Regions from separate parts of the Serratia sp. GW822-FHT06D09 genome, predicted to be linked through region 1. Evidence: predicted binding sites of a transcription regulator. Region 1 holds the regulator's gene; each other region holds the start of a gene.
What was found. The regulator Fur, encoded in region 1, represses iron uptake genes when iron is present. The targets are predictions, from matches to a motif close to ATAATAATGAGAACNACTATCAA.
Positions count from the first base shown of each region.

Region 2: the regulator Fur is predicted to act here: its motif matches at 1,201-1,223, upstream of AC1RKG_RS19665 (isochorismate synthase).
Region 3: the regulator Fur is predicted to act here: its motif matches at 3,737-3,759, upstream of exbB (tol-pal system-associated acyl-CoA thioesterase).

Region 1 is NZ_JBXALO010000005.1:44,225-50,122, forward strand. Features, by position in the region: gene seqA (replication initiation negative regulator SeqA) at 1-325, opposite strand, end outside; gene ybfF (esterase) at 635-1,408, shown strand; gene ybfE (LexA regulated protein) at 1,700-1,987, shown strand; gene fldA (flavodoxin FldA) at 2,217-2,756, shown strand; gene fur (ferric iron uptake transcriptional regulator) at 3,076-3,522, shown strand; gene AC1RKG_RS13475 (glycosyltransferase) at 3,727-5,688, opposite strand; gene galE (UDP-glucose 4-epimerase GalE) at 5,678-5,898, opposite strand, start outside.
Region 2 is NZ_JBXALO010000009.1:66,971-72,868, forward strand. Features, by position in the region: gene entS (enterobactin transporter EntS) at 1-114, shown strand, start outside; gene fepB (Fe2+-enterobactin ABC transporter substrate-binding protein) at 101-1,060, opposite strand; gene AC1RKG_RS19665 (isochorismate synthase) at 1,259-2,467, shown strand; gene AC1RKG_RS19670 ((2,3-dihydroxybenzoyl)adenylate synthase) at 2,476-4,104, shown strand; gene AC1RKG_RS19675 (isochorismatase) at 4,108-4,962, shown strand; gene dhbA (2,3-dihydro-2,3-dihydroxybenzoate dehydrogenase) at 4,962-5,720, shown strand; RNA gene AC1RKG_RS19685 (RtT sRNA) at 5,890-5,898, opposite strand, start outside.
Region 3 is NZ_JBXALO010000004.1:333,295-339,192, forward strand. Features, by position in the region: gene AC1RKG_RS12495 (zinc-dependent alcohol dehydrogenase family protein) at 1-304, opposite strand, end outside; gene AC1RKG_RS12500 (LysR family transcriptional regulator) at 413-1,333, shown strand; gene AC1RKG_RS12505 (DedA family protein) at 1,361-2,023, opposite strand; gene metC (cystathionine beta-lyase) at 2,178-3,374, opposite strand; gene exbB (tol-pal system-associated acyl-CoA thioesterase) at 3,833-4,807, shown strand; gene exbD (TonB system transport protein ExbD) at 4,811-5,233, shown strand; gene AC1RKG_RS12525 (shikimate 5-dehydrogenase) at 5,464-5,898, opposite strand, start outside.

The DNA of each region.
Region 1 (5,898 bases):
CGGTGGCGCTGGCAAAGCCGGCCGCATCGAGGGTATACAGGGTGGAAAGTACCAGCATAAAACGGTTCACCGCTTTGCTCTGTTCGGCGTACTCGTCCGACAACAACAGTTCACGCACGGCACGTACGCGATCGCGCGGGCGCGATGCGGCAACGATTTTTTCCTGTTCTGCGCTCTGTGCGCTGGCGGCCGGCGCTGCACGTAACGGCTGGCCTGCGGTAAATTTCAACATACGGCGCAAAATATCGGACGCGCTCTCACCAATATGTTGCGTGTGGCTGGCAATATAGCGGTAGAGCTCTTCGTCGACTTCAATAGTTTTCATCTTTATCCAGTACTGTTTTTTTCTACTTAGAACCTGAAGCCAGATCCGGCATTCAAGCCATGGGATTATAAGGTTAAAAGCGCAGAGGCGAACATAACAATGTGCCCCAATACGGCAAAAGCAGACTAATACCTATAGCCCGCCGGACACCGGCGCTGCCAAACCTGCACCTTACCATGAAAAATCCACGTTTTATCCTATGGATTTTAAGTTGCAGCAAGTACAGCGAACAACCCTGCCGCTTGAAAGGCGACGGGTTTATTCATCGAGTGTTTTAATCATGATAACCTAATCTGAATCTCTCTCAGTATGAACTTCGCCATGAAATTACATTATCAACTGCTGGCCACCGAGTCCGATGCATTGCCGGTGATCCTGATCCACGGGCTGTTTGGCAATTTGGACAACCTGGGCGTGCTGGCGCGCGACCTGAACCAGCAGCACAGCGTAGTTAAAGTCGATCTGCGCAACCACGGCCTGTCACCGCGTTCTGAGGTCATGACCTACCCGGAGATGGCGCAGGATCTGCTGACGTTGCTGGACGATTTGCAGTTGGAAAAAGTGATTGTCATTGGCCACTCGATGGGCGGCAAAGCGGCCATGGCGCTGACGGCAATCGCCCCGCAGCGCGTGGAGAAGCTGATCATCATTGACGTTGCGCCGGTGGACTATCAAACGCGCCGCCACGACGAAATTTTTGTCGCGTTGCAGGCGGTAAGCGCCGCAGGCATTACCCAACGCCAGCAGGCGGCGGAATTGATGCGCGGCTACCTGAAAGAGGAAGGCGTGATCCAGTTCCTGCTGAAATCCTTCCACCAAGGCGAATGGCGTTTCAATCTGCCGGTGCTGATCGAAGAGTACGAGAACATCACCGGCTGGCAGGAAGTGCCGGCCTGGCCTCACCCGACGCTGTTTATCCGCGGCGGCCTGTCGCCTTACGTGCAGGACAGCTATCGCGAAGATATTGCCCGTCAATTCCCGCAGGCTCGCGCTCACGTCGTTGCCGGTACCGGACATTGGGTTCATGCGGAAAAACCGGAGGCGGTGTTGCGCGCCATTCACCGCTTTCTCGGCGAAGCCTGAGTCGCGCCAGGCCCAACAAATGGGCCGTTTCCCTCCCAAAGTCACCATCTGATGAAAAAACGCGCTAAAGATAACGGCTTAGCGCGTTTTCGGCTCAGTTAAGCATTGTCGTCGCTCTACCTGCTGGGGTAATATGGCGCGCTATAATTTTACCGCCGTGCCGAGCGTGTTCGCTAACGTCAGGCTGGGGTGAATTTGGGTTAGGGTTTATTGGCCCGAAGTGTGTTAACCGAACCGTCCGGAAGCGTGTAAGCGCTTTTTGATGCAAACTCCCTTGCAGTACCGCTACCTATGGCAAAAGAACAAACGGATCGCACGACGCTGGATCTGTTCGCAGATGAACGCCGTCCGGGGCGCCCGAAAACCAACCCGCTATCCCGAGATGAACAGCTTAGAATCAATAAGCGTAATCAGCTTCGACGCGATAAAGTCCGTGGCTTACGGCGTGTGGAACTGAAGATCAACGCGGATGCGGTGGACGCCCTGAACAAACTGGCGGAACAGCGTAATATCAGCCGCAGCGAGCTTATTGAGCAAATGCTGCTGGCACAACTGGCGGACGAGCAGCCAGAACATTGATCATTGCAGCCGCACATGCGGCGCGGCGTTAAGGATGACGCCCGATCAACACCGCTTTATTCCACCCGGCATCGCATTAAAGTGATAAATACCCGGGGTAAATTTCTGGCATGATACGCACTTACCGGTAAGAGATAATCTCTTGCCATGGCATCATTTTAATCGGTGTTATCGTAGTCTACGCTAACATCGTGAATGCAATTTATTGAATTTAAAGGTTATACGCGATATGGCTAATGTAGGCATTTTCTTTGGCAGCGACACTGGCAATACCGAAAACATTGCCAAGATGATCCAGAAAATTCTTCAGCAGCAGTTTGGTAAAGAGGTGGCTGAAATTCATGACATCGCCAAAAGCAGCAAAGAAGATCTGGAAGCTTTCGATATCCTGCTGCTCGGTATCCCAACCTGGTACTACGGCGAAGCGCAGTGCGACTGGGACGATTTCTTCCCAACGCTGGAAGAAATTGACTTCAACGGCAAGCTGGTTGCGCTGTTCGGCTGTGGCGATCAGGAAGACTACGCAGAGTATTTCTGTGATGCGATGGGTACCATTCGCGACATCATTGAACCGCGTGGCGCCGCGATCGTAGGCCACTGGCCGACCAAGGGTTACCACTTTGAAGCGTCCAAAGGCTTGGCCAACGACAGCCATTTCATCGGCCTGGCCATTGACGAAGATCGCCAACCTGAGCTGACCAACGAACGTGTTGAAGGCTGGGTAAAACAAATCGTCGAAGAGCTAAGCCTGGCCGAAATCGTCGGGTAACGCCAAAGGTTGAACAAAAGCCCTGCAAAGTGCATAGTGTGCCGGCAGGGCCATCATTGGCAGTACAAATTACTGCAATAGAAGCTACAGATTTGTAACTTCCCACACCATCAAGGTAGACTGAGTTTCCGGTTTATCCCATTCATCAAGACGTTGCATGTATAACATGCAATTGTGCAATTATAGCTTTGTTAACAACCGGCGGTTTCCATTTAGAGCAACCGGTTCTATAATGAGACGCAATTAACTCTTTGTGCCGACCGATGCCAAAGGCGAGAACGCCTCAACTTGATTAGCATAGTAACAGGACTGAATCCGCATGACTGACAACAACACCGCATTGAAGAAGGCCGGCTTAAAAGTCACGCTTCCGCGACTCAAAATCCTGGAAGTACTGCAAAATCCGGAATGCCATCACGTCAGTGCGGAAGATCTGTACAAAAAACTGATAGATATGGGCGAAGAAATTGGCCTGGCTACGGTTTACCGCGTACTGAACCAATTTGATGATGCCGGCATTGTGACCCGTCACAACTTCGAAGGCGGCAAGTCCGTGTTCGAATTGACCCAGCAACATCACCACGATCACCTGATTTGCCTGGATTGCGGCAAAGTGATCGAATTCAGCGATGAGTCTATCGAAGTGCGTCAGCGTGATATCGCCAAACAACACGGCATCAAGCTCACCAACCACAGCCTGTACCTGTACGGCCACTGTGAAACAGGTGACTGCCGCGAAGACGACACCCTGCACGACAAAAAATAATGTCCTAACCGGCATTGAAAACCGCCTTAACGGCGGTTTTTTTGTGCCTGCGATAATAGGATAAAAAATCCCCGGACAGGCCGGGGAAAGTTCACAGCGTTAAATACAACAATTGCAGCGGCACTTCTCTACAGCACTTCTCTCGCTTCCCACTTACACTCACAGCACTCCCCCACCCGCCGACACGCGGATGAGCAAACCTCTTCACAGCTCATACTCAAGAAACAGCAACCGATCAAAAAACAGCGACCAGGCGTGATCGAATACACCTCGAACACGGAACCCCTTGTTCAGATAGATTTGGCTGGCATCACTGCGTTGCCATACGCACAGCACGATATTTTTCGCCTGGTGCTGTTGTGCTCGCTGCCTTATCTGCGCAAACAGCTGGTTAAAATGCCCTAGCCCGCGGAATTGGCTCTCAATCGCCAGACTGCAGATGAAATAGTCATCCTCAGTGCACTGGCTTTGGACAAAGCTGTCATAAGCCTCATCAAGCGGCCTTATTTCATCGCGATAATGATAATCCGCTTCTATGCCATACAGCTCGCTAATGGTGGCCGCATTAAAAAAACCGACAAACTCTCCACGCCGATCGTAAGCTACCGTGATCAGCCCCAGATAAGGCTCAATATTTTGCGCCTGCTGTAATGACACCAGATCCAGCCCGGCTCGATTGCCAACAGAACAGTACTCAAGGTAGCTGGTACTGAAAATCAGCTTCGCCATACGGGTTTTATCTGTTTCACTCGCCTGGTGTCCAGGCAGAAAATGCAATGCCCCACCCGGCTCCGGCAAAACCGCCCCCCCTACCCCAGCGGTCGGACACCAGTAATTACCCGCCGTAATCTGCCGCCGGTTATCGGCGATCAGGTACTCGCCAAATAGCTGGTTTACCCGATCAAGCGTGCGGTCATGGGAAAGTACGGAATAATAGTGGTAATGGTCAATATCGGAACGGATCTGCGCTGGATAGGCCATACGCGGCACTTCATCAACGGTAAATATTTCCGCATAACGTGCCAGATCCAGCGGCTGCTCAAGCTGCCAGTCCACCTGCTCCAGCCGGCTGACGCATTGCCGGTAGCTGTGTTGCTCTTCCTGCGACAGCGGTAGTCGTTCATTGGTGATCACATCCTCCAGCAGACGCATTCCGCGAATACCGCAGGTGACGGCCTGTGGGTGCGCATCATAATGGACGCCATAATCCTGGCAGAAGCGATCGTGACTGAGGAAAGAGCGGCCTATGTGGCGACTCCACAGCTGATAAAAGGGATCAAACAGTTTGCGTTCATAATCCGAATTCTTGTCCGGGACTTCGCCGCTTTCCGCCGCAAAGATCTGATCCAACCCCGCCAGCATTCGGCACAGTGAGATATCGCCCTTGCGGCTGACTATCATGCCGGTTTCATCGAGAAACAGATTCAACCAGCTGACGTGGCTGACCTCGCCCTCAGCCAGGAACTGAAGATAATCAGGCACCTCTGGTTTGATCAAAAACAGCGTCGCCGACCGGTGGGGTATGGTATCGATATCCATATACAGCCCCCCCATCTCGATCAAAATCAGAAAACGGAAGTAGTCGGAAAGCGTGGCGTAATAGCGCTTATCGTGCAGTTGATGGATAAAGCCCAGGTTGTCGCCGACCCTTTTTTGCGCCAGTTCGCTCAGCGAATGCACCTGCAGGCGATGGTTGCCCGCATCATACTCCCCCAGGTAGCCGCCTTTTATCACCGGTACGGGGATGAAATACGCATCCCTTGCCAGCTGCTGTGCGTCCCAAACCCATAACATGCCGACCCAGTCATTCGTCTCGGTGCTAGCCACCGCCTGCTGCGCGGCCCCCCACTGGGAGATAACCTCTCTGGCGTCGTCAGGTATCGCGCCCCCCAGCCAGATCCGGTGCAGCCGTTTTTCACTCGCAGCCAGCGGGCGAGTAGGCACACAAAATAGTGAAGAACAGCGGGCGGCATCGAATAAATGTCCATGTGCAGCCCGCCACTCACGCAGTTGCGCGACACCGCGCTGATAACGCTCCAGCAGCAGCAACGAAGCCTCACGTTGATATTTCACAAACTCAAACTTTAGATCGTTGATCCGCGCCTCATATTCAGCCCGGAACAGATCATCCTGCATAACCCCCAAATGCCCGTCGTTAAGCTTCATCGGCCAGCATCCTTATCGATGACAGCGGCAGCGAAGAGCCATAACCCTGTGGATTTTTGCTCTGCCATGACCAGGCATCGCGCACCATTTTTTCCAGACTGCGTTTGGCTTGCCAGCCCAGCTTCTCTGCCGCCAGAGACGGGTCGGACCAACACTCGGCAATATCTCCCGCACGCCGGGGATTAAATTGGTAGGCGATTTTGAAGCCAC
Region 2 (5,898 bases), on a different contig from region 1:
GGCGTGGCGGTACTGGGTGTGGTACTGGCGTTCGCGATGAAAGGTCTGCGTCAGGTGAGCCTTGGCGGGCAGGAAAGCGATCTCCAGCCCGCCGCGGGATCTACTGAGAAATAAACTGTTTTTCCAACAGCGTCAGCAGGTTGCTGGCGCTGTAGTAATCCAGTCGGAAGGTGTCATTGCCCAGCGCATAAACCCGCTTATGCTGCACCGCCGGCAGGTGAGCGAGGAAAGGATTGGCCATCAGCCGCTGCGCATCGCTTTCGTTGTTGGCAAACAGCATCAGCGTCTGGCCGTTCAGCCCTTCCGCCAGGTTTTCCCCGGCGAGCTGAATGATGTCCTTTCGCATACCCATGCTGCGGCTGTTGTTCAGCTTGTCAGACGGAACCGCCAGGGTGAAACCCAGCTGCTTGAGCATTTGCCCCTGGGAAGATTCGGCGGTCCACAGGTTGGCTGACTTGCCGTCGGCGCTGAAGACCAGAGCGGAGGTCGGTTGTTCCGGCAGCGTCATACGTTGTTTGAGTGACTTTTCCCGGCTATCGAAATCATCAACGATTTTTTGCGCATCGGCTTCGTGCCCGGTGGCCTGGCCCAGCTCTATCGCCAGCGCCTGCCAGCTTTTGTCGTCGTAATTGACCACCAGCACCGGGGCAATGGCGGACAGCTGATCGTACAGGCGTACGGCGGAGTCGGCACCGGTAGCGGAGATGATGATCAGGTCGGGCGCTTCACCGGCAATGGCTTCTGCGTTGGGTTCACCAATGTACAGGCGCTTTACGCCGCGCTGCGTTGCGATAGCGCTCCATTGGTGGAAGAAACCTTGTGAGTCCGCGAGACGGCTGCCGGGCGTGGTGGCGCCGCTGGCGATCACTGGCGCATCAATCGCCAGCAGGGTGCCGGTGACGGTTACGCTGGTGGAAACGATGCGGGTAGGGGGCTGCTGCAGGGTGACTACGCCGTGTGAAGTTTCGATTTTACGCGGCCAACCGGCCTCTGTGGCATGGGCTGCACCCATGGCTAACATGCCAAACAGTGCGAAGCCGAAGAACAGGTTCTTCTTCATAAAGCATTCCTTAGAATTTAAATAGTAATACTTATCATTTATATAATTAAAACTGCTGGTTTTATAGCACGATAATGAATAGAAGAACTGTTTACATTTATTGACATAGCATATTCACGAGGGTAATTTAACGCGATTCAATACAAATGATAATCATTATTATACAGGTTATTGTTCATGATACGAAAGGGAGAACCGATGAGCGTGACAGTAAAGGGTACCGGGCAGAAGAAGCCGCACAGCAAGGAGAGCGAGTCGTCCGTAGCAGGCGTGTCGCCGACCTCCGGCTTTTTCTTTACCTCTCCTTTCCGTAGCCTGAGCACCCAGGGCTGCTTCGCCAAAATCACGCTGCCGGCCCAGGGCGGGGATCAGCTTAACGGCGAGTTCCAGCAGGCGGTACGGCATGCTTTTGCCGAAGCCAAACTGGCGGGGGTGAAAAACCCGGTCCTGTGCGGCGCGATCCCGTTCGATACTCATCAACCCTCTGCGCTTTTTATTCCCCAGCACACCCAGTGGTTTGAGCGCGATGCCTTTTTGGCTGGCGTAACCTCACCACAGGAAGCCCTACCGGAAATTATCAGCCAAAATGAAGTGCCGGCACAACAGCCTTTCATGCAGATGGTGGCAGATGCGGTGGAAGCAACCCGTGGCGACCAACTGGATAAAGTGGTGCTGTCACGCCTGTTGGAGATTGAAACACGCGAACCGGTAGACAGTCAGGTATTGATGGCGCGTATCATCGCGCAAAACCCGCATGGCTTCCATTTCCATGTGCCGTTGGAACAAGGAGCATTGCTGGGCGCCAGCCCTGAACTGCTGCTGCGTAAATCCGGCGCACAATTTTATTCCAACCCGCTGGCAGGCTCCGCCCGCCGTGACGCCGACCCGCAGCGGGATCGTGAAGTCAGCCAACAGCTGTTGGTTTCCGAGAAAGATCTCTACGAGCACCAGTTTGTTACCGAAGGTATGCGGCAGGTGCTGGCCGATCGCTGCAGTTATTTGAACATTCCCACCTCGCCTGAATTATTGAGCACCACCACGCTGTGGCACTTGTCTACGCCAATCGACGGCGAGGCCGCCAGCCGGGCGGAAAACGCGTTGTCGTTGGCCTGCCTGCTGCATCCGACACCGGCGCTGTGCGGTACGCCAACGGCGCTGGCGCATCAGGTGATCAAGCAACTGGAGCCTTTTGATCGCGGCCTGTTTGGCGGCATCGTCGGCTGGTGTGATGCCGAAGGCAACGGGGAGTGGGTAGTGACCATCCGCTGCGGCACGGTGCAGGGTAACCAGGTGCGACTCTTTGCCGGAGCCGGCATTGTGCAAGACTCTTCGCCGGAATCTGAATGGCACGAAACCGGCACCAAACTCAGTACCATTTCGCGGGCGTTTGGCCTGAACCAAGGATAGACATTTCCATGAGCATTGCTTTTACTCCCTGGCCTGAGGCACTAGCCCGTCGCTATCGCGAACGGGGATATTGGACCGACCGGCCATTGACCGACATCATCACCCGCCAGGCTAAAAATGACGCCATCGCGCTGATCGACCCGCAACGCAGCCTGAGCTATCGCCAGCTTAATCAACTCTCCGATCGGCTGGCTGCGGCCTTGCTGCGTCGGGGCATTCACAGCGGTGATACCGCGCTGGTGCAGTTGGGTAACGTGGTCGAGTTCTACGTGACTTTCTTTGCGCTGTTGAAAATTGGCGTGGTGCCGGTGAATGCGCTGTTTAGCCACCAACGCAATGAGCTGAACGCCTATGCGGCGCAGATCAAACCGGCGTTGCTGATTGCCGATCGTCAGCATGGCCTGTTCGGTAACGACGAATTCCTGACGACGTTTCGCGCTGAACATCCTTCATTGCGCCTGGTCGCTTTGCGCAGTGAGGAACAGGGTGAGCAGTCGCTGGCGAGCTGGCTGGAAGAGGATTGCGGCGATTTCGTGGCTGCGCCAACCGCGGCCGATCAGGTAGCGTTCTTCCAACTTTCCGGTGGCAGTACCGGCACGCCGAAGCTGATCCCACGTACCCACAACGACTACTACTACAGCATTCGCCGCAGCGTGGAGATTTGTCATTTTGATGACGAAACCCGTTATCTGTGCGCACTGCCGGTAGCACACAACTATCCGATGAGCTCGCCTGGCGTGTTGGGCGTGTTTTATGGTGGTGGGCTGGTGGTGTTCGCCAGCGATCCGGATGCCGGGCAATGCTTCCGCTTAATAGAACAGCACCAGATTAACGTGACGGCGCTGGTGCCACCGGCGGTAACGCTGTGGCTGCAGGCCATTGAGGAATGGGGAGGTTGCCAGCAGTTGGCCAGCCTGAAGCTGTTGCAGGTGGGCGGTGCCAAGCTGGGGGAAACCCTGGCCGCGCGCATTCCGGCCGAAATTGGCTGTCAGCTGCAGCAGGTGTTCGGCATGGCGGAAGGCCTGGTGAACTACACCCGGCTGGATGATGACGACCAACATATTTTGACTACTCAGGGCTGCCCGATGTCGCCGGATGACGAGCTATGGGTGGCCGATGACGACGGTAATCCGCTGCCTGTCGGCGAGACCGGGCGTCTGATGACCCGTGGCCCCTATACCTTCCGCGGTTATTACCAAAGCCCGGACCATAATGCCGCCGCCTTCGATAAAGACGGTTTCTACTGCTCCGGCGACTTGATTAGCCTGACTGAAGACGGCTACGTGAAGGTTGAAGGGCGGCAGAAAGACCAAATCAACCGCGGTGGGGAGAAGATTGCCGCCGAGGAGATCGAAAACCTGCTGCTGCGTCACCCGGAAGTGATCAATGCGGCGTTGGTTTCGATGCCGGACGAGTTGATGGGCGAAAAAAGCTGCGCCTACATTATCGCCACCAGCCCATTGAAACCGGTCGTTTTGCGTCGCCATTTACGCGCCGAGGGCGTGGCCGAATTCAAATTACCCGACCGCTTTATACAGGTTGAGACGCTGCCGCTCACCCCGGTTGGCAAAGTGGATAAAAAACTGTTGCGCCAACGCCTGGAGGCGCAACAACTGACTCAGGTCCAGGGAGAATAAGTCATGGCCATTCCAAAACTTAATGATTACGCGTTGCCGACTCAGGCTGAACTGCCGACCAACAAAGTGAGCTGGACGGTGGAACCGCAGCGCGCTGCACTGTTGATCCACGACATGCAGCAGTATTTTCTGAATTTCTGGGGTGAAGACAGCCCGTTGATCAAACAGGTAGTGGAGAACATCGCCAACCTGCGCCGCTACTGCAAATCTCAGGGCATCCCGGTGTTTTACACCGCGCAGCCTAATCAGCAGAGCGATGAAGATCGGGCGTTGCTCAATGATATGTGGGGGCCTGGATTGAACAAGCACCCGGAGCAACAGGCGGTGGTCGCCGCGCTGGCGCCGGAAGAAGACGACACTGTGCTGGTGAAATGGCGTTACAGCGCCTTCCACCGTTCACCGCTGCAGGAAATTCTGCAGGAGTCAGGCCGCGATCAGCTGATCATCTGTGGTGTTTACGCCCATATCGGCTGCATGACCACGGCGATCGATGCCTTTATGCGTAACATTCAGCCGTTTATGGTTGCTGATGGTCTGGCCGACTTCTCCCGCGAAGAGCACCTGATGGCGCTGCGTTACACGGCCGGCCGCTGTGGCCGCGTGGTTACCACCGCCGAGCTGCTGCCAGGGATCACCAGCAAAGCGGCGTTGCGTCAGCAAATCATGCCTTTCCTCGACGAAGACAGCGAAGACATGGGTGACGACGAGAACCTGATCGACTACGGTCTGGATTCAGTGCGGATCATGGAGCTGGCGGCGCGCTGGCGTAAGATCCGCGGCGATATCGATTTTATCGCTCTGGCCAAGAACCCGACCATTGATGGTTGGTGGGCGCTGTTGTCAGAGGGGAAAGCCTGATGAGTCAACAGGGCGATTTTGCCGGCAAACGAGTCTGGGTTACCGGCGCGGGCGCCGGGATTGGCCTGGAGACCGCATTGGCGTTTGTGCGGGCCGGTGCCGAGGTAATTGGTTTCGATAAGCATTTTGGCGAGCCGGAATACGCGTTTCGCACCGAAGTGCTGGATATCGCCGACAGCGATGCGGTAGATGCCCTGTGCGGGCGTTTGCTGGCGGAGCAGGGTGAGTTGGACGTGTTGGTCAACGGCGCCGGTATTCTGCGCATGGGGCTGGCGGACGAAACCAGCACCGCAGACTGGCTGGCCTGCCTGGCGGTTAATGCCGGGGGTGCATTCAATATGTTCCGCCATGCCCTGCCGGTATTCCGTCGCCAGAGACGCGGCGCTATTGTCAGCGTGGCATCCAATGCGGCGCATGTGCCGCGTGTTGGCATGGCGGCCTATTGCGCTTCCAAAGCGGCGTTGCGTAGCCTGTGCCAAACCGTGGGGTTGGAAATGGCGCCTTATGGCGTACGTTGCAACCTGGTTTCGCCCGGCTCGACCAATACCCCGATGCAGCGCGGCATGTGGCAGGACGAAACGGGGGAACAGAACACCATCAACGGTTTCCCGGAACAGTTCAAGCTGGGTATTCCGCTGGGGAAAATTGCCCAGCCGCAGGAAATCGCCGATGCCATTTTGTTCCTGGCTTCCGATCGCGCCAGCCATATCACCATGCAGGATATCGTGATTGACGGCGGGGCGACGCTGGCGGCCTGATAATCCGCTCGGCAACGCCAGGATAGCCCAAGGGCGCTGCTTGCAGCGCCTTTTCTATTGGCGGCGCAGGGGGATGATTATTTTCAGGGGCAGGGCGGACGTGGTGAGGCTTATAGAGATTATCAGGGCGCAGATGCGAAAAAAGCGCCAAAAGGCGCTTTTTCTGTATTGGTGGGTC
Region 3 (5,898 bases), on a different contig from region 1:
TTTGCCGGCCATCGATCCAGTCGGGGCTAAAGGTGGAAATCACCCGTTCGCCGGGCTGAAAACGGGTAACGTCGGGCCCAATGGCGTCGACTTCACCGGCCATGTCGGAGGCTGGCGTGAAGGGCTGCGGCAGTTCTAGTCCCATGCCGGTTTCAATGACCAGTTTGTCGCGGTAATTGAGCGATACCGCATTCACTTTCACTCTGATCTGGTGCGGTCCCGGTTGCGGTATGACGCTTTCGTTCAGTTGCAGGTGTTGGCGCCCCAGGGCGTCCATTGTCCAGCGTTGCATTGTTTCGGCCATGATTGACTCCAAAGTCAGCGATAAACAGACCTGCTGATAATATCGTTGATAGAAGTTCGCCAGTGGCGATAAGATTTCCTTTGATTGTTTCTTTCAGGGCTACAAATCATGAGCGATCGATTGAACGGCATTTCGGTATTTGTCACCGCGGTGGAGGCAGGCAGTTTTGCGCTGGCGGCCAGCCGGCTACACCTTTCGCGTTCGGCGGTGGGGAAAACCATCGCCCGCCTGGAGCAACGGTTGGCCGTTCGCTTGTTTCATCGCACGACCCGCAGCCTGAGCCTGACCGACGACGGTGCGCTGTTTTACGAACGTTGTCTGCGGGCACTGGAAGAGATACGTACCGCAGAAATGCTGCTGGAGTCGGGGAAGCAGCAGGTCAACGGCAGGCTGAGGGTGTCGATGCCGGTGCTGTTTGGCCGCATGTGCATTGCGCCGCTGTTGACCAGTATGGCGCGTGAGCATCCTGGGCTGGAGCTGGAGCTGTCATTCAACGACCGCGTGGTGGATTTGATTGAGGACGGTTTTGACCTGGCGATCCGCAACGGTACGCTGGTCAGTAGCAGTGGGTTGGTGGCACGGCGCGTTGGCGACCACCGTATGACATTGTGCGCGGCTCCGGAATATCTGTTGCGCAGCGGCGAACCCAAAACCCTCGAGCAGCTGGCACAACATGATGCGGTGACCTACATGCGCGCCGGCGTGGTTCTTAACTGGACGCTTCTGGATGCCTGCGGAAAAGAGCAGGAGGTGATACCGAAGAAAGGGTTACAGATGGATGACCTGCAGGCGATTGCGGATGCCACGGTAGCGGGGTTTGGCATCGCCTGGTTACCTTGCTGGCTGGTGCGCGAAGCGTTGTTGAAAGGGGAATTGGTCAGGCTGATGCGCAATCGGCCCGGCATGTCATTCGACGTTCACGCGGTTTGGCCGCAAACGCCGCATTTGCCTTTGAAGGTTCGATTGGCGGTGGATACGCTGGTGAGCAAGCTGCCTCCCAGACTGGCGTTGGTTGAAAAAGCGCTTTAAGGGCGACGATGGCCGCCCGTCTGGGTATCAGGAAGAGGCGGCGCGTTTTTTACGCCAGATAACCAACATGCCGCCCACCAGGCCAACCAGCAGCAGCACCAACGGCAGGATCATCAGCCCGGTCATCACCTGGCTCTCATAGCGTTTAACCAAAGGGATCTGGCTGAAAGCGTAGCCGAGGCCGACCACTGCACCTACCCAAATCACCGCGCTTAGCCAGTTAAAGAACTGAAAACGGGTGCTGTTCAGGCCAGAAATCCCGGCCATGGTGGGCAGCAGGGTGCGAACAAAACCCAGAAAACGTCCGATGACCAGCGCCGTTAGGCCATGGCGGTTAAACAGGTTGTGTGCACGTTGGTGATACTGAGCGGGCAGTTGCAGCAACCAGCCTTTGACCAGATTGGTATGGCCCAACCAACGGCCCTGCAGGTAGCTCAGCCAGCAGCCCAGGCTGGCGGCGACGGTCAAAATGATCAGCGTTGGCACAAAGGCCATCACGCCTTTGGCGATCAGCGCGCCGGATAACAGCAGCAGGCTGTCGCCGGGTAAGAAGGAAGCTGGCAGTAGTCCGTTTTCTAAAAATAGAGTGGTGAAAAGCACCGCATAAACCACCCAAATTACGCTGGGATCGGCAAGGGCAATGAAGTCCTGCTGCCAAAGCGCATGAACAATCTCTCGTAATACATCCATTATTTATCCTGTTGCATACCGGTTGCGCCTGGCTTCAGGGTATCCAGGGCACAGTGTTGGCCGTATCTGACAGTTACCCGCCTAGTGTAACGCTAATAGCTTAAGCACACATTAAACAAGGCGAATAAAGTTGCCGATGCAAGCAGGCGTTCTGTTAGCGCGTATTGGCAATTCGGTCGAACCCGGCGGCGAGATCGGCGATCAGATCCTGCACATTTTCCAGGCCGATATGCAGGCGTACCAGAGTGCCGGAGAAGTCTATGCCACCCGCTGGGCGAATGGCTTCCAGTTCTTCCGGTTGGTTAGCCAGGATCAAGGATTCAAAGCCGCCCCAGGAATAGGCCATGCTGAAGTGGCTGAAGTTATCCAGAAACTCGGCTAACTGCACGTCGCTCAGGCGCTTTTTCAGCACGAAAGAAAACAGGCCGTTGCAGCCGTTGAAATCGCGCAGGTAAAACTCGTGGCCCTTGCAACCAGGCAGCGCCGGGTGATTGACCACCGCCACCTCTGGTCTCTGGGCCAGCCAATGGGCGACTTCGATGCTGCTCTGCTGGTGCTGCTTCAGGCGTATGCCCAGGGTGCGCAAACCGCGGCTGGCCATATAAGCGGTATCGGCGTCTACCATCTGGCCCATCAAATAAGAGTATTCACGCAGTTGGTCCCAACAGCGCTCGTTAGCCACGGCGGTGCCGAGCATGTAATCGGAATGGCCGATAATATATTTGGTGCCAGCCTGAATCGAAATGTCGATATCAAAATCCAGCGCCTTGAACAAGATGCCGGCCGCCCAGGTGTTATCGATCATGATCACCACTTCAGGTGCCACGGCGCGAATCGCCTGCACCATCGCCGGGATATCCTGGATCTCCATAGTGATCGAGCCGGGTGATTCAAGGAACACCACACGGGTATTGGGTTGAATCAGTCCGGCGATATCGGCGCCGATCAGCGGGTCGAAATAGGTGGTTTCCACATTCATGCGGCTCAGAATATGGGTACAAAAGTCCTGCGTCGGCTCATAGACGGAGCCGGTCATCAGCAGATGGTCGCCTGCGCCGACAAAGGACAGAATGGCGTTGGAGACCGCCGCCGCGCCGCAAGGATAGAGCACGCAGCCTACGCCGCCCTCCAGCTCGACCATCGCATCCTGCAACGCGAAGTGGGTCAGGGTGCCGCGTCGGCCGTAAAACAGCTCGCCATGAGCACGTTTGGCGGTAGCCTCTTTTTTGGCCGCCACGGAGTCAAATACCAATGAAGAAGCGCGTTGGGTGACGGGGTTGACGGAGCCCTGGGTATAGCGCTTGCTGCGCCCGGCGCCAATCAGGGTAGTTTCGATGTTTTTAGACGTCATAGGAGCGGGCTCACCTTTGCTTGATCTTCACGGGCCATTTGCAATAGCCCTTACGTTAGCATGACGCTTTATAGCCATCCAGACGTTTTAACATCCAAATGTAGAAACGGCTATAATCTTCTGCTCAATCGTGCTCTCGCATGCCATCCTTCTGCCTGACGGCGATAACCAAGCGAGTTTATCGGTGAGACCGGGATGTAACAGTAAAATGCGACAAATCCCCTGTCTATGTTGCATCCCTGTGCGGTAAAAGTGACGAAATAGCCCTATAAAGGGTGCATATAGGCCCGAACAGGCGGCGAATGGGTTCGCCAGGGAGCCATAAGTGCGCCGCAGGAGTAATTTTCCCGATTATTTGGTAAATAATAATGAGAACTACTATCAATCCCTGATTGGTTTGATATGATCGCACGCTGAATTATTCCTCAATTTTGATCGGTAACGGGTGGAGGCACAGCGTGAAAACGGCTGGCAAGAATTTAAATCAAGGATCGTTCGGTCAGGGCCGGGCGCAATGGGGCCAGGCGTTCGGCCGTGGTCTGTTAGCTTCAATGGTATTGGTGGCAGGTCTGGCCGGCAGTGCTCATGCGGCACCGGCGACTAATCCGGCCGTTACCGAAAGCGTGGCTCCGGCAGCCACCGCGCCTGCCGCGGCAGCGCCTGAAACCCTCACTCCGGTCAATCCGCAACCGACCATCCAGCCGCCGGAAACCCTCGGTATGGACCTGTCCGTCTGGGGTATGTACCAGCATGCGGACATCGTGGTGAAAATCGTGATGATCGGCCTGGTTCTGGCGTCTATCGTCACCTGGACCATCCTGTTCTCCAAGGGCAGCGAACTGTTCCGCGCCAAGCGCCGTCTGCGCCGCGAACAGCTGGCGTTGGCCAACGTACGCTCGCTGGACGAAGCGTCCGAACTGGCGCAGAGCTTCTCGGACGAAAGCATCAGCTCCGTGTTGCTGAACGATGCGCAAAACGAACTGGAGCTGTCGGCGGCGTCCAACGACAACAACGGCATCAAGGAACGTACCGGTTTCCGTCTGGAGCGTCGCGTAGCGGGCTACAGCCGTAACATGGGACGCGGCAATGGCTTCCTGGCGACCATCGGTGCCATTTCGCCGTTTGTCGGTCTGTTCGGTACCGTTTGGGGCATCATGAACAGCTTTATCGGCATCGCGCACTCACAAACCACCAACCTGGCCGTGGTTGCGCCCGGCATCGCAGAAGCGCTGCTGGCTACCGCGCTGGGCCTGGTCGCCGCTATTCCGGCGGTGGTGATTTATAACATCTTTGCCCGTGTGATCAGTGGTCACCGCGCTCAGGTTGGCGACGTAGCGGCACAGGTTCTGCTGTTGCTGGGCCGTGATTTGGATCTGGCCGCCACGGCGGAAGCCAAACGTTCACAGCATTCCCACCAACTGCGGGTGGGGTGAGTTATGGCGATGCGCTTAAATGAAGATCTGGACGACAGCGGCGAACTGCATGAAATCAACGTGACGCCGTTTATCGACGTCATGCTGGTGCTGTTGATCATCTTTATGGTGGCCGCGCCGCTGGCAACGGTAGATATCCGTGTCGATCTCCCGGCGTCCTCCGCCAAACCTCAGCCGCGTCCGGAAAAACCGGTGTTCCTGTCGGTGAAAGCGGACAAACAGCTCTACGTTGGTGAGCAGGCGGTCAGTGCAGATCAACTGACGTCGGTGCTGGATCAACGGACGCAGGCGAACAAAGAGACCACCATCTTCTTCCAGGCGGATAAGAGCGTGGACTACGAAACGCTGATGAGCGTAATGGATACGCTGCGTAAAGCCGGCTACCTGAAAGTGGGGCTGGTGGGGATGGAAGGCACCGCCAAGTAGCGGGCTGGCATCATCCAGGATTAGAAGGGCGCTCAGGCCCCTTTGAGGCCGTTGACAAAGTGCTCTGTTGTTTAATGGTAGGGGCGCTGCATGCTGCGCCCAATAGCATAATCAATGGGTTAAATCGGGTCGAACATGTTCGACCCCTACCGGTTTAGCCTTTCACAGGTTTGTCAGCAGTTTGAAAGGGCGCTCAGGCGCCCTTTTTTACGTCCAGAGTTCGAAAATATTCAGCCGCGAGCGTGCGCTGCAGCACGGGCGATTTGCTCATCGGTAGGACGTACGCCGGTGTAGAGGACAAACTGTTCCAGCGCCTGCAACGCAATCACTTCTGCCCCGGTAATCACCTGTTTGCCGTGCTCACGCCCGTAACGGACCAGCGGGGTTTCCGCAGGCAGTGCCACCACGTCGAAGACGATTTTCGCCGCATCGACAGTCGCGGGCGCGAAAGCCAATTGCTCCGCTTCTGCACCGCCGGCCATGCCGATTGGCGTTACGTTGATCACCATATCCACTTTTAGCTCATCGACTTGTGCCTGCCACTGATAGCCGTATGCACTGGCCAGAGCCTGTCCGGCCTGCGGGTTACGGGCGATGATATAGCCATTTTTAAAACCGGCGTCACGCAGTGCCGCGGTCACCGCTTTTGCCATACCGCCGCTGCC